One region of the Cupriavidus sp. SW-Y-13 genome, then DNA from elsewhere that is predicted to be linked to it. Evidence: predicted binding sites of a transcription regulator. Region 1 holds the regulator's gene; each other region holds the start of a gene.
What was found. The regulator sigma-54, encoded in region 1, starts transcription at its own class of promoters, with help from an activator protein. The targets are predictions, from matches to a motif close to TGGCANGNAANCTGCTTT.

Region 1 (7,885 bases):
CTGCCGGAGATGGCCGTGGAGTCCGTGCCTTTCGATGCCGAAGCCGCCGAAGACGCCGCACTCGACATGGCGCGCCAGTATGGAAAACCGGAGCGTGCCTGGCTCGGAGGCGAGCTCACGCACGTCTTCACGCACTTTCGATTGCTGATTCGCGCGATTCGCATCGATATGGAAGGAACGGACTGGAAGGGCGATGCCAGTAGCCGCTGGCTGTCGCTCGACGATCTGGACGCGCTGGGCACGCCGGCGCCAGTGCGAAAGCTGCTCGACGATCAGGCGCGTATCGGACTGTTCTGAGCACTGCCCTCGGAGTCAGACGATGTGATGCTGCCGCATATAGCGATGCACGATCTCGATGCGTATGCCCGCGTCGGGCAGCGCCATCAGCATCTGCTTGGCCTTGAGGGGCACCGGCAGCAGTTCGCATAGACGGTTCGCGACCCAGCTCGGGTCATCCCACAGATACGGTTCGGAGAAAGGCAGCTTCGACTTATCGGGCTGCTCGGTGTGCAGCGAGGACACGATTCTGCGTAGTGCCGACAGGCATTCGCCCAGCAGTTCGAGCTTGCAGTCGATGACATCGGCGGGGAGCACTTCGGCCTCGGCCACTACCAGTCCGTCGTCACGCGTGGTGTGGGACAGCACACGGAAGCGTTGCCGCCCGCGTGTCTCGATGAGCAGCACACCAAGTTGCTCCACGTTGCAGTCGACGATCTCGGCCAGGCAGCCGATCTCTTCGGGCGTGGTGGCGTGGCCGGGACGCGCAACCTCTTCGCCGCTGGCAATCAGGCAGACGCCGAACGGTGTGCCGTCCCGCATGCAGTTGCGCACCATGTCCACGTAGCGCTTTTCGAAGACGCGCAGCGGCAGGCGGCCATCGGGGAACAGGACCGTGTTGAGGGGAAACAGTGGCAACGCATCCAGGATGGGAAGTGGGGATGCGGTGTCGGTAGAGGATGTCGACATGCGAAGGGCCGCTCCAATGACGCGACAGAAACGCGACGGTGACGTGACGACGCCCGGCGCGCCGTCCGCTCAAGACCGCATCTCAGCCGCCAGAGGCCATTTCGCGGTGTCTGACCAGCACATTACCATGCGCCCGGAAATAGTTGGCGAGTCTTTCCGCGATGAACACCGAGCGGTGCTGCCCGCCCGTACAGCCGATGGCGACGGTCAGGTAGCTACGGTTATCGGCAATGAAACTCGGTAGCCACTTCTCCACATAGGCGCGGATGTCCTCGGCCATCGCCAGCACCATCGGCTGGCTCTGCAGGAAATCCACGACCGGTGCATCGCGGCCCGTCAGCGGGCGCAGCGCCAGGTCGTAGTAGGGATTGGGCAGCGAGCGGACATCGAACACCATGTCGGCATCGCTGGGCACGCCATGCTTGAAGCCGAACGATTCGAACAGCAGCGTGAGCGGTTCGCTCTCGGTGCCACCGTTGCTGCTGATCAGTTCCTTGATCCAACTGCGCAGCGTATTGGTGCGGACGTTGCTGGTATCGATGCGATGGGCCGATTCGGATAGCGGACTCAACAGCTCCCGCTCCATCTCGATGGCTTCGATCAGCGAAGTATCGCTGGTTGCGGCTTCCGCCTCCGCCTCTGCCTTGTCCGGCCCTGTTCCGCCATTTGCGCTGCCGACACGCGTCGAGAGCGGATGGCGGCGTCGTGTTTCGGAATAGCGCTGCACCAGCGCATCGGTGTTGGCAGTCAGGAACAGCACCTGCACCTGATGCTGGGCCGACAGTTCACGCACGGTATCGGGCAGGCGTGCCAGCGATTCGCGGCTGCGAATGTCGGTGGCCACGCCCAGGTGCGAGTAGCCCTGGTCGGCCAGATAGGTGGCGAGTTCGGGGATGAACTGGGCTGGCAGGTTGTCGACGCAGTAGTAGCCCGCGTCTTCCAGAACGTTCAGGGCAACCGACTTACCCGAGCCGGAGATCCCGGTGATAAGAATGATCCGCATAGCGACGCAAGGATAGCACCGCATGATGGCCGCGTCATGACAGCGCTTCTCGATTGGAGGTTGCGGCGGGCATTTAACGACAGAACGCGCCAGATGCTAAGAAAAATGGCGAACCGCATCCGATTCGCCATTTATCGCCTGGAACCGCCACAGGGCGGATCAGGATCAGGCCGGTTTGGCCGACAGGCACTCGCTCTGCGCCTTCTTGTATTCGTCGCCCTTCTTGCCCTTGTTGGCCTTGGCGCAGGCAGCCATTTTTTCCTGCTGGGTTTTCGGCTCGGCTGCGGCGGCCGGGCCAGAGCCGGACAGGCATTCGCTCTGGGCCTTCTTGTACTCGTCGCCCTTCTTGCCCTTGTTAGCCTTGGCGCAGGCTGCCATCTTTTCCTGTTGTGCCGTCTTGCCCGATTTCTCGGCCGCAGCCGGAGCCGATGCGCCTTGGGCAAACGCTGCCGTGGCGAACAGCGGGGTCACCAGCACACACATCGCGATCAGTTTCTTCATGCTTCTCTCCTGGCTGTGGAAAAACACTTTCATGGGCAATCCGAACGGGATGGCGGCCATTACAGCACAAAACGGCGCGTGTGCGGCTGCCGTTGACGCAGCGGCAGGCCAGCTTGTAAGGAAATGAAAACGCCCGCTGAATGAAGCGGGCGTTTGCGGGAAAGCGATGTTCGGAAAATGCCTAGAGCAACCGGCCCTGTCCGCGTGACACCACATCGGCTTGCATGGCCGCGCGCTGCCGGTCCATGAAGTCGCGCAGCGTGTCGATGCCGCGCAGGCGCAGTATCGTGTTGCGCACGGCGGCTTCCACCAGCACGGCGAGATTTCGACCGGCTGCCACCTGGATCTTCACCATGTGGATGGGCAGGCCGAGCACGTCGAGGTATTGCGAATCCAGCGGCAGGCGCTCGAACTCGCCATCGTTGCGGCGGACGAGTTGAACCACGAGCTTGATCTTCATTTTCCGGCGTACGGCCGTTTCACCGAAGATCGTCTTGATATCGAGCAGGCCAAGGCCGCGCACTTCGAGCAGGTTCTGCAGCAGCGGCGGGCAGCGGCCCTCGATGAAGTCTGGACCCAGCCGCACGAAATCCACGGCATCGTCGGCCACGAGGCCATGGCCGCGCGAAATCAGTTCGAGGCCCAGTTCGCTCTTGCCCAGGCCCGATTCGCCCATGATCAGCACGCCCATGCCGAGGATGTCGAGGAACACGCCGTGCATCGTCACGCGCGGTGCCGAGATACGCGACAGGTACAGGCGCAGGTGATCGATCACGGCCGCCGACGATACCGGCGTGGTGAACAGCGGCGTGGACGAACGCGTGCAGCGCAGTTCGAGGTCGGGCGGCGGCTCCATGCCGTCGGCGATGACCAGGAAGGGCGGCTCGAGCAGGATCAGCTCGCCCATCTGACGCTTGCGCGGCTCGTCGTCGAGACGCTGGTAATAAAGGATTTCGGGTTTGCCGAGCACCTGGATCCGGTTCGGGTGGATCAGGTTCAAGTGGCCCACGAGGTCCGCCGCGGAGGTGGCTTCACGCGCGAACTCGACATCGAAGGCGCGGTCCGCACCTTCAAGGCCGGCGACCCACGACAGTTTGATGTCTGCTGCGTTGTCGTCGAAGATCGACTGCGAGGTGACGCCGGTGAGTTCCATGCGGGATGACTTTCAGGAGGGGGCGGTAGGACAGTGGGCTGCGGCGGGCGATTCCGGCGTTAGGGATGCCAGTCCGATAGCAACTGGTGGACGGCTTCCGGCGTGGGCAGCGTCGCCAGCCCTTCGCGCATTTCGCGGTCCGACAGCAACTGGGCAATTTCGGAAAGAATTTCCAGATGCTGCTGCGTGGCCTGCTCGGGCACCAGCAGGAAGATCAACAGCGAGACCGGCTTGCCATCGGGCGATTCGAACGGGATGGGTTCCGCCAGGCGCATGAAGCCCGCCAGCGGCTGCTTCAGGCCCTTGATGCGGCCGTGCGGAATGGCAACTCCAGCGCCAAGCCCGGTGGAACCCAGGGACTCGCGCGCAAAGAGGTTGTCGGTAACAGTGGCCCGCGCCACGCCATGGTTGTTCTCGAACAGGAGCCCGGCTTGCTCGAAGACCCGCTTCTTGCTGGTGACGGTGACGTCGAGATGGATGTTGCCAGGTGGCAGCAGTTTGGCCAAACGATTCATGGGCGATGCACGAGAAGTCCGAGTGACAAGCCGGCGCGCATGGACCGGCCCGCCGAGTTGGGGGCAATCAGGATATTGAGGTGCCAGTCGCCCGCATTGGAGCGTCCGGCCATTATAGAGCAGGGCTGCCACGCACTTGTGCGCTGCAGCGTCGCGCCTGCGGACTTCCGCCGCGAGGTCGTCGACCGGTTTGCCCACCCGAAATACTGCCCGACCCGTGCGCCTTCAGGGCGCACCGCCGGTTCCGCATGACGGGACCGTTCTGCCTGTGATTTGTGGTGCAGCATACACCGACATGCGAGAGATGCGAACACCTTCGGTGTATCAATTCGTCGCTTAGTGGTGTCGAGGTAACGCGTGAGGAATGGAAAGTTGTGCGGCAACCGGACGCCCCATCAAAAAAGCCGCGCAGATGCGCGGCTTTGCTCTCTTACTGTCAGTCCTCTCAGGACAACTGAAACTGTCGTTTCGTTGCGCTGGTTATTGTTGCTGTAGCTGCGCTTCGGCCATCTGGTACTTGACCGCCTCGCGGTCATGCCCTTGCACGCGATCCTTGTAGCGGATCACCTGGCGGTCGAGCTTGTCGACCAGACAGTCGATCGCCGCGTACAGGTCTTCATGATGGGCTTCGACGAAGATGTCCTTGCCTTTGAGGTGCAGATTGATTTCCGCGTACTGACGCTTGTCCTTTTCCTTGTGATTGTCGACTGATAGCAGCACGCTTACGCCAATGACCTGATCGAAATGTCTGACAATTCGCTCCAGTTTCGTTTCCACATACTCACGCAGCGGGGGCGTGATGTCGAGGTGGTGTCCACTGATCTTGAAGTTCATAGCGCTTCTCCTTCTGAAAGAGCCGCACCAGGCAGGCGGTTACGGCTCGGCTACAAAGACTTGCGGAGATTCACTGCGGGGATTTTCAATGCTTCGCGATATTTCGCCACCGTGCGGCGTGCGACCACAAAGCCCTGTTCGCCCAGCAGTTCGGCGATGCGGCTGTCGGAAAGAGGATTCCTGGGGTCTTCGGCTCCTATCAGTTGCTTGATCAGCGCGCGTATAGCCGTGGATGAGGCCGCGCCACCCGTCTCCGTGGAGACGTGGCTTCCGAAGAAGTACTTCAACTCGAAAGTACCCATCGGCGTGGCCATGTACTTGTTCGTTGTGACCCGGGAAATGGTCGACTCGTGTAAACCCAGTGTATCGGCAATTTCACGCAAAACCAAGGGGCGCATCGCGATTTCCCCGTGCGAGAAAAAGTTCTTTTGACGCTCCACAATCGCCTGCGACACCCGCAGGATCGTATCGAATCGTTGCTGGATGTTCTTGATGAGCCACCGCGCTTCCTGCAGCTTTTGCTGCAGTCCGGCAGCCCCTGCCTCGCCCTTCGCACCGCGCAGAATCTGCGCGTACATATCGTTGATGCGCAGGCGCGGCATCACGTCCGGATTGAGCTGCGCGATCCATCCGCTGCCGCTCTTGCGCACAAACACATCCGGCACCACGAAGTCCGCTTCCGGACGGCTGTACGCGTGTCCTGGATACGGTGCGAGGGAGCGGATCAATTCGTGCGCAGCCTTCAATGCTATTTCGTCCACCTGCAGGGCTTTCTTGAGCCGGGTGTAATCCCGTACGGCCAGCAGTTCCAGATGATGATTGACGATAGTCAGCGCCAGTTCGCGCTGCGGGTGCTTCAACCGCTTCAACTGCAAACTCAGGCACTCCGCAGCGTTGCGTGCCCCGACACCGGGTGGATCGAAGCTCTGCAGCAGCGTAAGTATCGCCTGCACCTCATCCACTTCGAACTCGAGTTCTTCCGGGAGTTCCGAACAAATTTCCTCGAGCGAGGCGCTCAGGTAACCGTCGTCGTCGAGCGACTCGATCAGGAAAATGGCCAGGCCCTTGTCGCGCACCGAGATCTTGAGTGGCGTGAGCTGCTCCATGAGGAACTCGCGCAGCGTCGGATCGGCGTCGCGCAGTTGCATCGGCGTCTTCTCGTCTTCGTCGCCTTGCGGGCGTCGCGCGAAGTCGTCGAGGCTCCAGTCGTTGCCGTAGTCCTCGCTGCCGGTATCGTTGTAGTTTTCCTCTTCGCCACCCGCCGCGCCATCGGCACGTTCGGTGCCGTTGGCCTGGGGTTCGGCCGGTGCGGGTGCCGGTGCGGTCTGGAGGTTGACCGAGCCGTCCGCGGCCACGCGCAGCGGACTATCCAGCCAGTCGTTCTCGCGCTCGAGCAACGGATTTTCCGTCAGCGCCTGCTCCACTTCCTGCTGCAGTTCCAGCGTGGAAAGCTGCAACAGCCGGATCGACTGTTGCAGCTGCGGGGTCAGGGCCAGATGCTGGGAGAGGCGGAGCTGAAGCGAAGGTTTCATGCGACCTATTCTATGCGCATCTTTCCGTTGTTGGAACGGAATTTGCTAGAACCTATCGCCCAACCTTGCGTGATCGGAAACGGCTTTGGAAAAACGGTGTGCAGCGTGGGCAGAAATTGCCGCACCGCACGCATCACATGCGGAAATTCTCGCCCAGATAGACGCGGCGCACAGATTCGTTGGCGATGATTTCCTCTGGCAGGCCGGATGCCAGCACCGTACCTTCGCTGATGATGTACGCGTGGTCGCAGATGCCCAGCGTCTCGCGAACATTGTGGTCGGTAATCAGCACGCCAATGTTGCGGGCCTTCAGGAAACTCACGATCCGCTGGATTTCGCCCACGGCGATAGGGTCCACACCGGCAAACGGTTCGTCCAGCAGGATGAAACGCGGCGACGACGCGAGCGCGCGGGCAATTTCCACCCGGCGGCGCTCACCGCCCGACAACGACAGTGCCGGGTTGTTGCGCAGGTGCGCGATCTGCAGGTCGTCCAGCAGGGAGTCGAGCCGGCGGTCGATCTCGGCCTTGGTCAGCGACTTGCCGTTTTCCACCTGCAGCTCCAGCACGGCGCGGATGTTTTCCTCGACATTGAGCTTGCGGAAGACCGACGCTTCCTGCGGCAGATAGGACAGGCCCATGCGCGCGCGCTCGTGGATCGCAAGGCCGCTGATGTGCTTGTCGTCCAGCACGATGTCGCCTTCGTCGAGTGCCACCAGCCCCACGATCATGTAGAACGATGTGGTCTTGCCCGCGCCGTTCGGACCCAGCAGGCCCACCACTTCACCGCTCTTGACGTCGAGCGACACATCCTTGACCACCGTGCGCGTGCCGTAGCGTTTCTTCAGATGGCGGACGACCAGCGTGCTGCTGTCGGTGCGGACGCTCGCAGCGGAAGAGGCGGCAGGGGAGGCGAGGGTGGCGGAGTCGTTCATCGGATACGGAGGCGATAGAAGGGGCTGTGTTTCAGGGCTTGGCCGGGGCCGTGGACGGCTTCAGGTCCAGCGGGGCGCCGCTCGCGGCGGGGGCGCTGGCATCGGCGCGCGGCGACAGCACGGCGCGTACGCGGCCCGACGGGTTGCCCGCGGTGGTGTTGTTGTCGCCGCCGGTGGCGGTGTAGTACTCGTTGCGGCTGTCATAGGTGATCACGGCGCCGCGGATTTCGTCGAGGATCTTGGCGCCGACGCCCGAGACACGTGCCGCGCGGGCATGGCCGATCAGCTTGTTGACCTCGGTCTTGCCATCGTATTCGATGCGGTCGCCCCAGCCGTCGATGTATTCGTCCACGCCGTCGCGCTTCTGGCGGATGTACGCCTGGCGGCCCGGCTTGGACGTGGCAATGGCGTACTGGTAGCCCTCGGGGTCCGTGCGCAGTTCGGCAG
Region 2 (7,885 bases), on a different contig from region 1:
GCCCCCGCGATGCACAGCATCTCGGTGCCGCGTACGAGGTCGAACAACGTCGTGCTGCCGAAATCGGTCTCCACGCGCAGGATGGGCGCGGGCAAGCCCAGTTCCGCAAACGCCGCTTCGAGTTGTTGCCGCACCAGCACATGCGCACTGGGCAGCAGCCAGTGCTGACCCACGAGATCGGCCAGTCCCAGGTTCTGCCGTCGGTGCAGCGGATGGTCTTCATCGGCCACCACGGCCAGCCGGTCCGTGAACAGTTCCTTCGAAGCCAGCGCGGGATTGGGCTGGCGCGGCAGCGGCGCCACGGCCAGGTCCACTTCACCGGCCTGCACCAGATCCATCAGTTCGCGTGCCACGCGCATGGTCAGCCGCAGGCGCGCCACGGGCCGCTCGCGAATCAGTTGCTGGCAGGCGCCCAGCACCAACCCGGTGGGCATCGATGGCGAGTAACCGAGCCGCAGCAGGCCCTGTTCGCCGGTCTGGATGCCGCGCATCTCCTTGAGCGCGTCCTCGTATTCGAGCCGGATGCGACGCGCCCGCTCCAGAAACACCGTACCGGCTTGCGTCACGCGCATGCCGAGCGTGGTGCGTTCGAATAGCGGCACGCCCAATTGCGCTTCCACACGCTGGATTGCCTTGGTCAGTGCCGGTTGCGTCATACCCAGCGCCTCCGCCGCCCGCCCAATGCCGCCGTGAGTGCTCACCGCGAGCACATATTCCAGATCCCGAGTCTCCATCACATTCCTGTTGGTTATGCCTTCATTCCCGATGCGGCATTGTAGTGATGGCTGCCATCTTACAGACTTGGCGCACACGACAAAAAACCAAAGGCAAGGAGACTTCCGATGACATTCGCCTATTTCCTGCGGCGCGCGGCGCGTTATTGGGGCGACAACCCCGCCGTGCTGTACCGCGACCGCGTATTGACCTTCCGCCAGTTGGACGAGCGATCCACGCGCCTTGCCAACGCGCTGCTCGCGCTGGGTTTGCGGAAAGGCGACCGCGTGGCGATCCAGTCGCGCAATTGCCCCGAGGTGGTGGAGATCGAATGCGCGCTGTACAAGGCCGGGCTGGTCAAGGCGGCACTGAATCCGCGCTTCACGGCCAGCGAGGCCTCGGACGTGGTCGAGAACTGCGCGCCGCGCGTGCTGATCGCCGGACTGGGCTACACGGGGTACTCGGGTGCAACGCCGGGCTTCGGCAGCATCGAACACTATTTCGCGATTGCGGGAAGCACCGCCGGCTACGGCGCCTATGAAAGCCTGATCGAGCAGGGCGCCGACACACCCATCGACTACGAACCGCAACCCGATGACCTCGCCGTGTTGCATTTCTCGTCGGGTTCCACGGGCAAGATCAAGGCCGCGATGCAGACCTATGGCAATCGCCTGGCGTCGCTGCGCAAGCTGATCCTGACGATGGATCGTCCCGCGCGCCCCGGTGATCGCCTCGCGCTGATCGGTCCCATCACGCATGCGTCGGGCATGCTGATGCAGCCCTATCTTTTCCTCGGTGCCACGCTGGTGCTGTTCGAGAAATTCGATCCCGCGCAATTCCTGGCCGATGTGGCGCGGCTCAAGCTCACGCACGTCTTCATGGTGCCGGCGATGATCAACATGCTGCTGGCCGAGCCCACGCTGGCCACGGCGGACCTGAGCAGCCTGCGCACGCTGGCCTACGGCGCCGCACCGATGGCGCCGGCGCGCATCCGCGAAGCCTGGACGCGTATCGGCCCGATCCTGTCGCAGGGCTATGGCACGAGCGAATCCACATCGGGCGTGATGCGGCTTTCCACGAACGACCACGCCATGGCCCTCGAACGGCATCCGGAGCGGCTGGCCTCGTGCGGCCGTGCGCTGGGCGAGACCGAAGTGCGCGTGGTCAACGAGCACGGCGAGGAAGTCAGCGGCGACGAGATCGGCGAACTGGTGATCCGCGGTGCCGACGTGTTCCAGGGCTACTGGGGCGCGCCGGAACTGACGCGCGAAGTGTTGATCGATGGCTGGCTGCACACGGGGGATCTGGCGCGCGTGGATGCGGAAGGTTACGTGTACCTGGTTGATCGCAAGAAGGACATGATCATCTCGGGCGGCTTCAACGTCTATCCGAACGAAGTGGAGGCCACGCTGTACCAGCATCCCGATGTGATGGAAGCATGCGTGATCAGCGTGCCAGATGAAACATGGGGCGAGAGCGTAAAGGCCGTGGTGGCGCTGTGGCCGGGCCGGCAGGCGAGTGCTGCGGACCTGATCGGCCATTGCCGCGCGCGCATTGCCGATTACAAGTCGCCGCGCAGTGTGGATTTTGTGGCCGAGTTGCCGAAGAACGCCAGCGGCAAGCTGGCGCGCAAGCTCGTGCGCGAGCAGTACTGGGCCGGTGAAAGCCGCCGTGTGAACTAAGGAGGCGCCACCATGTTCGACCATCTGAACAATCCGGTACTGATCGAAACCCGCGCCGCCGTGCAGCGCTACATCGACGAGGAACTGCGTCCGCTGGAACGCGAACTCGGCCTCGGCAGCGAAGATGCATGGCCGCGCGACGTGCTGCGCGGTGTGTGGCGTCGCTCCAGCGAACTGGGGCTGTATGCATCGTGCCTGCCCGTGGAACTGGGCGGGCGCGGCCTCAATATTGCGGAGCAGTGCGCGCTCAAAGCCGATCTCGCTGCAAGCGGTGCCGCGCTGGCGCCACATGTGCTCGGCGATCTCGGCGGCCCGCCTCGCGTGGGCAATATGCTGAAGTACGCCACGGCCGATCAGGTGGCGCGTTACTTCGAACCCGTGATTCGCGGCCAGAAATCCACGTGCTTCGCGCTGACCGAGCCGCACTCGGGCTCCGACGCGCAAAGCATCCGCACGAGCGCCGTGGTGGATGGCGACGAACTCGTCATCAACGGCACGAAGCACTACATCAGCGGCGCACCGTTTGCAGACTTCGCCATCGTGATGTGCGTGACGGATGCCTCGACCACGCCGCCATCGATCACGGCGGTGCTGGTGGACCTCGACTTGCCCGGCGTGACGGTGAGCACCGAGTATGTGCCGATGTCGGGCCAGCATATCGACGCGGACATCCATTTCGAGAACGTGCGCGTGCCGCGCGCCAACATCTTCGGCGGCGAGGGCAGGGGGTTCAAGCTGGGCATGTCGCGCATCAATGTGAACCGGCTGCTGCATTGCCCGTCGATGCTGGGGCTGGCGATGCGTGCGTACGAGGCATCGGTGGAATATGCGGGGCAGCGTCGCCAGTTCGGTGGACCTATTGCGCGCTTTCAGGCCATCCAGCATATGCTGGCCGATATGGCGGCGGCGTTGTGGGCGTGCGAAAGCATGATCGCCCAGACCGCGCTGCTGGCCGATGCCGGCGCGGACCTGCGCATGAAGGCGGCGGCGTGCAAGCTGTTCGTCTCCGAGCGCTGCTTCGAAGTGGCCGACAAGGCGGTGCAGATTCACGGCAACCTCGGCGTGACGCGCGGCCATCCCGTGGAGCAGACCTGGCGCAAGCTGCGGATGTTCCGCATCTTCACGGGTACCAGCGAGATCCAGCGCAACACCATCGCCAAGGCCATCCTCGACCCCGCTTCGGCCTGACCAAGACCCACGACGACGCGGCATCAGACCGCGCGCCGGCCATAACAGGAGACCAGACATGAACCGACGTCAGTGGCTTGCCACGACGGGCGCTGCCGCACTGGGCGGCATCGTATCCCGCACCGGCTTTGCAGCCGCCCCCTCCGCCAACTATCCCTCGCGCCCGATCCGCGTGATCGTGCCGTTCATCGCCGGCACCGCGCCGGATTCGATGGCCCGCAGCCTGACCGCCGAACTCGGCCCGATGCTCGGCCAGCCGATGGTGGTCGAGAACATCGGCGGCGCAGGCGGCATCATCGGCGCCCGCGCATTGAAGCGTGCCGAGCCCGATGGCTACACGCTCGGCGTGCTGGCCAACCAGCACGTGATCAACGTCCACCTGTACCGCGATCCGCCGTACGACGCGGCCAAGGATTTCACGGCCATCTCGTCGGTGTCGGGCGGCCCCGTGGTGCTGGCCGTACCGGCCTCGTCGCCTTACAAGACGGCCCGTGAACTGATCGATGCGATGAAGCAGAAGCCCGGCGCGCTGAACTACGGCTCGGGCGGCAAGGGTGCGGTCTCGCACCTCGCCGTGGAAAGCCTGCTGCACCAGACGCACACCAACGCCGTGCACATCCCCTACAAGGGCGCCAGCGAAATCCTGACCGCGATGATCAGCGGCCAGACCCAGTTCGGCATGCCCGTGCTGGCGACGGCGGCGCCGTTCCTGCGCAACGGACAGATCCGCGCACTGGCGGTGTCATCGGCGGCTCGCTCGGTCTACTTTCCGGATGTGCCGACGCTGGGCGAAACGATCCCGCCTGGGTTTGTGCTCGATAACTGGAGTGGGTTGTTTGCACCGGCTGGATTGCCTGCGGCGCTGACGAAGCGGCTGTTCGATGCGGTATCGACGCTGCAGACGAGCGGCAAGCTCGATGCGACGACGAAGGCGAATGCGGGGGAACTTAGGAGGAGTGAATCGCCGGCGCAGTTTGCTCAGATGGTGGCGGCTGAGAATGCGCGGTATGGGAAGTTGATTGAGGGGATTGGGATGCGGGGGGAGGTGGGGTGAGGGTGGTGGGCTAAAAAGAAAAAACCCCGGGGAAAGGCCGGGGTTCTCTCTATTCTCAAAATTTGCTTAGGTGCAGCCTGCCGGAATCCAAGCCGGCTTGAACGACCCCGGCTTGCTGCCCAAGACACACGTCCAAGCTCCGGCACCCGTGCGGTCCAGAGTGATGGTCGTACCCTTAATGGCGGAATTGGCGGCGCCATCCAAGGTAGCCGTGACCTTAACGGAATTCGTTGCGGCGGTGTAGACGAAAGTCGTCGCAGTCGTCGACAAGGAGGATTGAACATAGCCAATGTCGGCCGCAACGAAGCCCGTGTTGCCTTGGTTCAATTGGTCCTCGATTGCCGTCTTGTAGGCGGTCGTTTCGCCGAAGGCGCGGTTGAGCTGCGACTTAGCCACGTAATCCTGATATTGCGGAATCGCAATAGCAGCCAGGATACCGATGATCGCGACCACGATCATCAGTTCGATCAGCGTGAAACCCTTCTGGACCCGTTGGTGGATTCCCATCCGTGCTTTTTTCATGGAATTGACCCCTGTAATTTGTAGAGAACAGCGTGTTGCTGTCGGGGATCTATAGAGCAACAGGTGTGCCAGGGTCAAAAACCGCCTGAATCGACGCTCAAGCCGCGTTCAAGGACAGAAATGTGAGATTTCTTGTCATGTGTAAGCGAATGTATCTGCCGGAATTTGTCACCCCACGACCGAGGGGTGAGGCGGATGATGCATAAATTGACGGTTTTTGTCAGCGGGAAGTGATCGGTAAATCGCCTTTATATCTGATATTACCGAGGCTGAAAGACGATCACGGCCATGCCGGCGACGGCGATTGTGACACCTGTCACATCCCACACCGAAGGCCGCACACCGTCCACGAGCCAGAGCCACGCGATGGCGACCGCTATATAGATACCGCCGTAAGCGGCATAGACGCGGCCCGAGGCGTCGGGATGCAGCGTGAGCAGCCAGGCAAAGACGGCGAGCGAGACGGCGCCGGGAAGCAAGAGCCATGGGCTGCCGTTCTGGCGCAGCCAGAGGTAGGGCAGGTAACAGCCGAGGATTTCGGCGAGGGCGGTGAGGAAGTAGAGGGATACGGTTTTCATGCGTGTTGATGTTTGATGCGTTTTGCGATTCCAGATTCGACCACTGGTTTTCTCCCCTCTCCCGCATCCCTTGGTTTTCTCCCCTCTCCCGCGAGCGGGAGAGGGGCGGGGGAGAGGGCCAGCGGTGCAAATTTCGGTGTGGTTGGCAAGCAGAACCTCCAGCCCTCTCCCCCAACCCCTCTCCCGCCCTGCGGGAGAGGGGAGCTAAGACGAAGAGGGGAGCGAAACTCCCCGCAACGCCGCCACCATCCCCGCCACCATTTCATTCACCTCCGCTTCTCTTCGCCACATCACCCCCACCGAAGGCAAATCCCAGCTCAGCGAAAACGGCAGCGTTGCCGCATCGCCCAACTCAGCCAGTTCCGCCGCCACGGCACGCGGCACTATGGTGATGGTGTCGGGCTGGCTACGCAACAGCGTAGCCATCGGCTTGATCGAGTAGGTTTCGACGATGGGCAGCGGCGGTGCCACGCCGGCAACAGCGAACATCGTATTGATGGTGCGGCGAACCGGCGTGTGCGGGGGCGGCAAAATCCAGTCGAGTTCGGCCAGCCGTTTCCAGTCGAGTCCAGCGCGCGTCAGCCGCGCTTGCGCCTGCGACGGTACCACGAGCACGGGTTCTTCCCGATACAGCGGCTGCTGCATGATGTCCTCGCCAGTCACGTAGAACGAGCGCGCGATCACGCAATCGAGTTCGTGTCCGCGCAGCGCGTTGACGAGTTCGTCGGTGGTGCCTTCGCGCACCAGCACCGAGATACGCGGCGACTGTCCCAGCCCATAGGCCAGCGCGGCATCGAGTACCGCGCGGGCCGTGTAGGGAATCACGCCGAGCCGCAGTCGTCCGCGCCCGCCCGCCTCGATCACGGCCAGTTGGCGGCCCAATGCATCGGCATCGGCCAATGTCGTGCGCGCATGGGCGAGAACCGCGTCGCCCGTGGCGGTCGGCTCCAGTCCGTTGCGCGTGCGCGCGAACAGCGGCGTCATGAAGATGTCTTCGATCTCGCGCAACGCCTTGGTCACGGCGGGCTGCGACAGGTTCAGCTCGGCGGCGACACGCGAGATCGAACGTTGACGCTCCAGCGCCAGCAGCAACGGCAAATGCCGCAGGCGCAGGCGCGACACGATCTGGTGCAGCAGCTTGTCAGTAGCGATGGGCATGGGGGCGCGAATCAGCAAAGTCGTATAACCGCATGGTAATGCAACGATAAGTTATTCGATCTTGGCAGTTATTTTCCCTGCCTATACTCGAATCACAAGTCAATTGCCTGCAACAGGAGTCATTCACCCATGTTCACGACACGCCCCGAGATCGTCGGCACGTTCGGCGTTGCTGCCTCCACGCACTGGTTGGCCACGCAAACCGCGATGGGTGTGCTGGAGAAGGGCGGCAATGCCTTCGACGCCGCCGTGGCGGCTGGTTTCGTGCTGCAAGTGGTGGAGCCGCACCTGAACGGTCCGGGCGGCGAAGTGCCGATTCTGTTCTGGAACGAGCGCGAGCGCGCGATGCGCTCGGTCTGCGGGCAGGGTCCGGCGCCGGCGCTGGCTGATCCGGAAGCACTGCGCGCGCAGGGCATGGAGATGATGCCCGGCATCGGCCTGATGCCCGCCACGGTGCCTGGCGCGTTTGGCGCATGGATGACGATGTTGCGCGATCACGGCACGTGGTCCGTGGCCGATGTGCTGGCACCGGCCATCGGCTATGCGCGAGACGGCTTTCCACTGGTGCCGCGCATCTCGCAAGCCATCCTCGCCGTGCAGTCGCTGTTCCGTGACGAGTGGCACAGTTCCGCGCAAACCTGGTTGCCCGATGGCAAGGTGCCGCGCCCCGGTGCGTTGCACACGCTGCCGGTGCTGGCCGATACCTACACGCGCATCGTCGAGACCGCGCAGTCCAAGAGCGATACCCGTACCGGCCAGATCGATGCCGCGATGGATGGCTGGTATCGCGGCTTCGTGGCCGAAGCCATCGACGCCTATTGCAAGGACACGCCCGTGCGCGACACCACGGGCGAGAAGCACACCGGCCTGCTGCGCTATGACGACATGGCGAACTGGCGGCCCGTGGTGGAAACGCCGCCCACGCTCGACTTCGGCCGCTACGCCGTGGCCAAGTGCGATATCTGGAGCCAGGGCCCGGTCTTCCTGCA
Region 3 (7,885 bases), on a different contig from region 1:
CGTTCCAGATCATGTAGTCCATGATCGTGAAGTTGCCGCCCAGCATCAGGCCCGACGGGAACAGGAACATGTTCACGATGGAATGCTCGAAGCCCATGTAGAAGAACAGCGTGATCGGCATCCACATGCCAATGACCTTGCCCGACACCGACGTCGACATCATTGCAGCTACTACGCCCGTGGACACCATCCAGTTGCACATCACGGCGCGGATGAACAGCGTCAGCATGCCGGCGGCGCCGTGTGCGGCGTAGCCCAGCGTACGGCCCTCGCCGATATGGCCGATCTTCTGGCCCACCGCGTTAGGGGCTTCGGAGAAGCCGAAGGTGAAGATGATGGCCATGAACAGGGCCACGGTGATCGCGCCGCCAAGATTGCCGAGGAAGACGAGCGACCAGTTGCGCAGCACGCCGCCCCAAGTGGCGCCCGCACGACGATCGAGCACGGCCAGCGGCGCGAGCGTGAACACGCCCGTCAGCAGATCGAATCCCATCAGGTACAGCATGCAGAAGCCCACCGGAAACAGCAGCGCGCCGACCAGTGCATTGCCGGTATTGACGGTGATGGTCACCGCGAACGCGGCGGACAGGGCAAGAATGGCACCAGCCATGTACGCGCGGATCAGCGTATCGCGCGTGGACATCAGCAACTTCGACTCTCCGGCATCGACCATCTTGGTCACGAACTCGGCGGGGGCGAGATAGGCCATGGAATTTCCTCGTTTTCTCGTTGGCGGACAGGCATTCGGGCAAGGCAAAAAAAAAACGACGCCCCTCTCCCCACGGTGGCTCACCGCGCGGGACAGGACGTCGTCATCCTTGACCACTTGATTTTGTCTGTTGCGTCGCACGAACCGTGCCCATGGCAGAACCGGGCAATGCCTGCAGGGCGGCAAACCCTCGCCCCCGTTGCGGTGCACAATCGGCCCGATTTTGGTGCGCACGCGGGTCACGCCGCACGCGCAGCGTCAATCGTGGTGCGCTCAAGCCGCGAACTTCAGTCAGGCCCCCCGGGCAACGGTGGTAGCGCGATGTCCGGCAGTGCCAGTGTGGCTTCCGCCACATCGGCCAGGCGCCGGTTGTTATCCATCGCCGCCTTCTGCAGCGTGCGAAAGGCTTCGTCCTCGCTCATCCCGGTACGCGCCATCAGCGCTGTCTTGGCACGCTCGATCACCTTGCGCTCCTTGAGCGCGCGCCGCGCGGCATCGAGTTCCACTTCGGTACGTGTGAGGCGTGCGGCCTGCTTCTGCAGCAGTCCCTTGAGTGATGCCACCGTCGCGGAGTCCGCACTGCCCGATGCGTCGCTGGGCATGCCGGGCAACACGGGTGCGGCGTCGGGATGTCCGGCCGCGTCGAAGAACAACTCCACCGCATGCGTGTGCGGCGGCGGGTTGTCGAGCAAGCGCCGCAGCAAACCCGCCGAATCCTGCAGATCGGCCTGCGACGACTCGATCTCGGCCTCGCACGCGGCGCGCAGCTCCTGCACCAGTTGCATCTGCAGCCGCCACATGCCGGCAATCACCTGACTGCAGACCTCGAACCATCGCTCACTGCGCTCGGCGTCGAGCGCAGCACCCGATGTCGCCGTCAGCAGCACGTGCCGCAACTGTTCGAGGTCGGCCACGGCAGGGCCGCGCGACTGGCCCTGCCAGGCTGCCAGCAGCGGCGGATCGGCAAACTGCTCCATCACGCGGAAGCTGCGGCGCTGCGCCTCGAGCAGATGCAGCACGCGCTGTTGCTGAATCTCCGTGCAGGTGCCCGAGGCAAACATCTGCGCCCCCACGGCACGCTCCTGCCCGGCGGCTTCCTTGCCCTGTAGCAGATAGACAAATGCCACCAGCGGTCGAGAGATGCCGGGGTACATCGCCACATCGGCCAGATGAAAAATCAGTTCGAGCAATGCGGCGATCAGGCGGCTGAACACCGCCACGGCATCGAGCGCGCTGGCCTGGCACTGGCCGATGCTGGCGCGCAGGCCGGCAAGCGTAGCCAAATCCAGTTGCACCCAGGCCATCAACGTCACCATCGAGGCGCTGCCCTTGTGCGACGCATCGAGCTGACTGGCAAAGCGCTCGCCCAGCCGCTGTTCGATTCGGATCGACTCCGCCATGGCTGCCTCGCGTTCCATCGCCATCCGCTGTCCGCCCGACGCGAGGAACACACTGCTTGCCCCACGCTCGCGCTGCAGCGTGTGAATCAACTGGCCGATCAGGTCCGCCAGCTCCACCCGGCTCGCCATCAGGCGCACGGCCTCGATTTCAAGCTGCTTGGCGTGGAGAACGAGTTGAGACGCGGATAAGGCCATCGAAGCGGTGTGGCGAAGTTGCGGGGGTGATGTCTTTCTGCAAGCTCTGTGCCACGGCCACAACAGCATCAATCGATATTGCGACTCATTATCATTTAGAACTACAATGTCGCTCTTTCCGTTGCGCTGCCTGTCCGCTGCATGCCCACCGCCGAGCGCCCGCTCACCGACGAAATCCATACGCTATATGCCGACCATCATGGCTGGCTGAAGGGATGGTTGCGCCGGCGTGTCGGCAGTGCGGGTGACGCGGCGGACCTGGCACATGACACGTTCCTTCGGCTGCTTTCGCGCGAAACGCCAGTAGCGGCGCGCGAGCCGCGTGCCTTCCTCGCCACCGTGGCGCGCGGCATCGTCAGCAACTTCTATCGCCGCCAGCAACTGGAAGCCGCCTACCTCGAAGCCCTGGCTGCCCTGCCCGAAGCCGAAGCGCCCGATCCCGAGACGCGCGCACTGATTCTGGAAGCGCTGATCGAGATCGATCGCCGCCTATCCTCGCTGCCTGCTGCCGTGCGCCGCGCCTTCTTGCTGTTCCAGATCGATGGCATGCCGCAAGCCGAGATCGCCGCCGAGTTGTCGATATCGATTGCCACCGTGCAGCGCCATATCGTCAAGGCGCTGCACCTGTGCTGCTTCGCTGCCTGAAGCGTCCACCGCCTCCCATCGCCACACTCGCACTCGCCCCCGCATGATCCAGACCGCGCTCCCCGCTTCGCCGCATCCGCCCATTGCCACCGCCATCACGATGCGTGCAACGGCGTGGATGGTCGCGCTGATGGGACCCGAGGTGACCGCGCACACGCAAGCGGCCTGCGCGCGATGGCGCGCCGAACATCCCGATCATGAACGCGCATGGCAGCACCTGCATACGTTCTCCGCCGCGCTTGGCAATGTGCCGGCTTCCGTGGCGCATTCGACGCTGGGCCGTCCGCCGTCGAATCCTGGCCGTCGCCGCGCCATGACGCTGGCACTGGCCACGCTCGCCTGCACCGGCGCGTGGCAGCTTCAACGTGCGATGCCGATGGAAACCTGGGGCGCCGATCATGTGACCGGCATCGGCGAACGTCGCCAGGTTCGGCTGGACGATGGCACCGTCGTCGATCTCGACACCGGTACGGCCATCGCCATCGATTTCAGTGCCACGCAGCGTCTTGTCACGCTACGTGCCGGCGCGATTGCGATCGACACCGCTGCAGATCCGAGCCATCGACCGTTCCGCGTGGCCACTGCACAGGGCATGTTGCGCGCGCTCGGTACGCGCTTCACCGTGCGGCAGGAAGACCGCATGACCGCCGTGAGCGTGCAGCAAGGCGCGGTGGAAGTGCGGCCCGCCGATGCGCCCGATATCGTCACCGTGCTGCAGGCGGGGCAACGCACGCGCTTCACGCGCCTGCATATCGATGCGCTCGACGTGGCAGACACCACTGACATCTCCTGGACGCAGGGCATGCTGGCCGTCTACGACATGCGGCTCGACACCTTCCTGGCCGAGTTGTCGCGCTACCGGCGTGGCCGGCTCGCCTGCAACGAGGCGGCAGCGGGACTGCGCATCTCCGGCGTGTTCCCGCTCGACGACACCGACCGCGTTATCACCGCGCTGCCGCACCTGCTGCCTGTGGATATCCAGATGTGGACGCGCTACTGGGTGGTTGTGCGCGGCTGATCCAGCTATCGCCTTCTTTCCTCGATAGAGATTTTTGTGCCAGTACCGTGAGGGGTTTTCGCTTTTCGGGTGGCCTACGGGATGAACGACTCATTCCGAGCGATATACCTGAAAGGAACTGCTTCTCATGGGCACACGCTTCGCGCTCACCGCCATCGCCGCTTCCCTGCCACTGTGGTCGCACATCGCCATCGCTGCCGAGGTGGCACAGGTGGCACCGGCACCGTCCGCACAGACGGCCACCCGCAGCTACGCGATTCCCGCCGGGCCGCTGCAACCTGCGCTGACGCGTTTCGGCATGGAAGCCGGCGTCATGGTTTCGTACAACGCCAGCGATCTTGCCGGACGCCAGACAGATGGCCTGCAAGGTCGCCACGGCGCATCCGAAGGATTGGCCATGCTGCTGCGCGGCACGGGGCTCCAGGCGGTGTCCGTGCCGAATGGCTTTGCGGTGCGCGCGCGCTCCACCTCGGCAGGCGATGCAGCCATCATGCTGCCCGAGGTCACGGTAGCCGCGGGCCGACCGGATGCCGAGGCATTGCCTGCGCCGTATGCTGGCGGACAGGTCGCGCGCGGCGCACGCCTCGGCCTGCTCGGCAATACGGACATGATGGATTCGCCGTACAGCAGCGCGGCGTACACGTCCAAGACGATCGAGGACCAGCAGGCCAAGACCATCGGCGATGTGCTCGCCAATGATCCGACCGTGCGCTTCACCACCTCGTCGGGTCACCTGTACGAGAACTACACGGTGCGCGGCTTCGATATCTCGTCAAGCGACCTCGCATGGAATGGCATGTACGGTCTGGCGCCCTATGGTCACTCGCCCACCGAGTTCATCGAGCGCGTGGAACTGCTGCGCGGACCCACTGCCCTGCTGACCGGCATGTCGCCCAGCGGCGCAGTGGGCGGTGTGATCAACATCGTGCCGAAGCGCGCCACCGTCGACCCCATCAACCGCTTCACCGCGAACTACATCTCCGAAGGCAACGTGGGCGGTGCGGTGGACCTGGGTCGCCGCTTCGGCCCCGACAACGCATTCGGCGTGCGCTTCAATGGCGCTTATGACGATGGACGTACCGGCGTGGACGGACAATCGAAGCGGCGCGCGCTGGGCGCCATCGCACTCGACTATGCAGGAGAGCGCGTGCGCGCATCGCTCGACGCCTACGCGAACGAAGAAGAGGTGCGAAACGGCAGCGCGTGGATGGCATCGTTCACAGGAAAAATTCCTGACGCACCCAAGGCCGGCACCAACATCCTGCCGGGCGCATGGGGCAAGCTGCGCAACCGCGCGTTCGTGGCGCGCGGCGAAGTGGATATCACGCAGGACTGGACCGCCTATGCCGGTCTGGGTTCGCTGCACTACGAGTACAGCGGCTTCATCAACGGCACGCGCGCCAACAACGTGCAGCCCAATGGCAACTACACGGGCTACACGTATAACCAGAAGGGCTTCACCGATACGTTCTCGGCGGAGACCGGCGTGCGCGGCAATGTGCGCACCGGCCCGGTCACGCACAAGCTCGTGCTCGGCTATACCTATCTCGGGCTGCGTACCGGCACGATCAACGTGACGAGCCCCGCGTTCATCTCGAACATCTACAACCCGATCACGCCGCCCCTGGCCGCATCGCCCACCAATGCGCCGAAGACCAGCGACACCACGCTGACCAGCCTGGCCATTGCCGACACGCTCGGCTTTATCGACGATCGCGTACAACTGACGCTCGGCGTTCGGCATCAGCGCGTACAGGCCAAGACCTTCAGCACTGCCGGTGCGCAGACCGCCGACTACGATGAAAGCGCGCTGACGCCGAGCCTCGGCCTTGTGGTCAAGCCGTTCAGCCCGCAGTGGTCGCTCTATGGCAACTACGTGGAAGGGTTGAGCCAGGGCGATACCGTGACCGATGTCACCGCGGTCAACTATCGCCAGACCTTCGCGCCGTACAAGACCAAGCAGATGGAAGCCGGCGTGAAATGGGATAGCGGTCGTCTGACGCAGACGTTGAGCGTCTTTCAAATCAAGCGCCCGAGTCTCATCAAGGACACCGCCACCAACACCTACAATCCCGACGGCGAACGCCGCCATCGTGGCGTGGAGTGGAACGTCTTCGGCGAAGTCATGCGCGGCACGCGCGTGCTCGGCGGCGTGGCGTACACGCGTGCCGTGCTCACGCAGACGGCCGGCGGCACTTACGATGGCAACACCGCCTATGGCTCGCCTACGTGGTCGGGGAACCTCGGCCTCGAATGGGATTTGCCATGGCACCCCGCGCTGACCCTGACGGGTCGCGTCACCTATACCGGATCGCAATACGTGAACTCTGCCAACACACAGAAGATCGATAGCTGGACGCGCTATGACGTGGGCGCGCGTTATGTCACCAACATCCAGGGCAAGCGCGTGGGCTTCTACGCCAGCGTGGAGAACCTGCTGAACAAGAGCTATTGGGCCGGATCGTTCAACGACGGCTACGTCACGCAGAACGCACCGCGCACGTTCAAGCTCTCGACCACGGTGGACTTCTGATGCGACGCGTCTCACTGCTTCTCGCGGCAACGCTCTGCGTGGCGCCGGCCTTCGCTTCATCTGCGCCACTCTCAACCGCGCTGACCATTGGTGCACCCGCTACGGCAACGTGGACGCCCGGTTCGCCGATCACATTCACGATGACGCTGGCGCAAGGCGATGTCGTGCAAGGCGCGCTCGATGGCCCTGCTGCATCGCTGACACTGGCCGATGCGCAAGGTCGCGCAGTGCGCCAACTGCTCGGCGCAAACACGCTGTACCGCGAATTTTTGTTTGTCGCGCCGGCGAGTGGCCAGTATCGCTTCGTGGTCGATGCGGACCACGCCGATACGCTGGGCGCGGTCGGTGGCAGGCCGATGCCCGGTGCCATCTACACACTGCGCGTGAAAAGCGTGGTGCCGGTTGCAGCCCAGCTCGCGCCATCCGATGCGCCCGAGAGTCCGGCCATTCGTGCACTCGCGCAGACGTTGGCGGCGGGTGGCAACACGGCATCGTTCTGGCGCGATATCAGCGCGCGCGGCACGCCGCTCGTCGAGCCGCTTCCGAACAAGGACGAGGTGTTGCTGACGTTCCTGTGGCGCGGTGCGCAACGCAACGTGCGGCTGCTCGGCAGTCCGTCCGGCGATCACGATGCGCTCACACGGCTCGGCAACAGCGATGTCTGGTATCACACGTATCGCGTACCGGCCAGCACGCGCATGAGCTATCAGCTTGCGCCCGACGTGCCCGACGTCGGAGACACCCCGCAGCAGCGTCGACGCGCCATCGTGGCAACGATGCAGCGCGATCCGCTCAATCCGCGCGTGTTCCCCGAGTCAGCGCCCGACGCCTTCGCGCAGAAGTCCATCGTCGAACTGCCCGACGCGCCGCCGCAACCGTGGATCACCCCGCGCCCTGGCGTGGCAACGGGCACGCTCACGCCGTTCACGATCGAGAGCCGCATCCTCGATCAGTCGCGCGATGTGTATCTGTATCGTCCCGCCGGTGTAAAGCCTACGGCGTTGGTGGTGGTGTTCGATGCGCATGCGTACATGTCGCTCGTGCCGACCCAGACGATCCTCGACAACCTGATCGCCGAAGGCCGCATCCCGCCCGCTGCCGCGCTGATCGTTGCCAACCCCACCGCCAACGCGCGCGGCACGCAGTTGCCACCCAATCCGAAGTTCAGCGACTTCCTCGCCAACGAACTGATGCCCTGGGCCGAACGCCAGGGCCTGCCCGTGCGCGCGGACCGCACCGTCGTGGCCGGATCGAGCTACGGCGGCCTCGCCGCTGCGTATGCGGGCATGACGCACCCGGAACGCTTCGGCCTCGTACTGAGTCAGTCCGGCTCGTTCTGGTGGGGCCCCGGTGGCGCACCGGATCAACCGCCGATGGAGGGCGGC

Region 2: a site for sigma-54 is predicted at 5,214-5,231, ahead of GA566_RS33330 (pilin). Genes of this name have one in related genera too.
Region 3: a site for sigma-54 is predicted at 2,341-2,358, ahead of GA566_RS23940 (nitrate- and nitrite sensing domain-containing protein). Genes of this name have one in related genera too.

What each region holds. Positions count from the first base shown of each region.
Region 1 is NZ_WHLX01000001.1:378,282-386,166, forward strand. It holds gene mutY (A/G-specific adenine glycosylase) at 1-297, shown strand, start outside; gene GA566_RS01775 (LON peptidase substrate-binding domain-containing protein) at 313-966, opposite strand; gene rapZ (RNase adapter RapZ) at 1,049-1,969, opposite strand; gene GA566_RS01785 (PsiF family protein) at 2,135-2,470, opposite strand; gene hprK (HPr(Ser) kinase/phosphatase) at 2,652-3,623, opposite strand; gene ptsN (PTS IIA-like nitrogen regulatory protein PtsN) at 3,683-4,138, opposite strand; gene hpf (ribosome hibernation-promoting factor, HPF/YfiA family) at 4,619-4,972, opposite strand; gene GA566_RS01805 (RNA polymerase factor sigma-54) at 5,023-6,504, opposite strand; gene lptB (LPS export ABC transporter ATP-binding protein) at 6,638-7,438, opposite strand; gene lptA (lipopolysaccharide transport periplasmic protein LptA) at 7,470-7,885, opposite strand, start outside.
Region 2 is NZ_WHLX01000002.1:1,577,967-1,585,851, reverse strand. It holds gene GA566_RS22675 (LysR family transcriptional regulator) at 1-734, opposite strand, end outside; gene GA566_RS22670 (AMP-binding protein) at 843-2,396, shown strand; gene GA566_RS22665 (acyl-CoA dehydrogenase family protein) at 2,409-3,584, shown strand; gene GA566_RS22660 (tripartite tricarboxylate transporter substrate-binding protein) at 3,643-4,638, shown strand; gene GA566_RS33330 (pilin) at 4,705-5,160, opposite strand; gene GA566_RS22650 (YnfA family protein) at 5,421-5,738, opposite strand; gene GA566_RS22645 (LysR family transcriptional regulator) at 5,943-6,896, opposite strand; gene GA566_RS22640 (gamma-glutamyltransferase family protein) at 7,026-7,885, shown strand, end outside.
Region 3 is NZ_WHLX01000002.1:1,873,480-1,881,364, forward strand. It holds gene GA566_RS23935 (formate/nitrite transporter family protein) at 1-709, opposite strand, end outside; gene GA566_RS23940 (nitrate- and nitrite sensing domain-containing protein) at 997-2,304, opposite strand; gene GA566_RS23945 (sigma-70 family RNA polymerase sigma factor) at 2,446-2,949, shown strand; gene GA566_RS23950 (FecR domain-containing protein) at 2,993-3,967, shown strand; gene GA566_RS23955 (TonB-dependent receptor) at 4,095-6,500, shown strand; gene fes (enterochelin esterase) at 6,500-7,885, shown strand, end outside.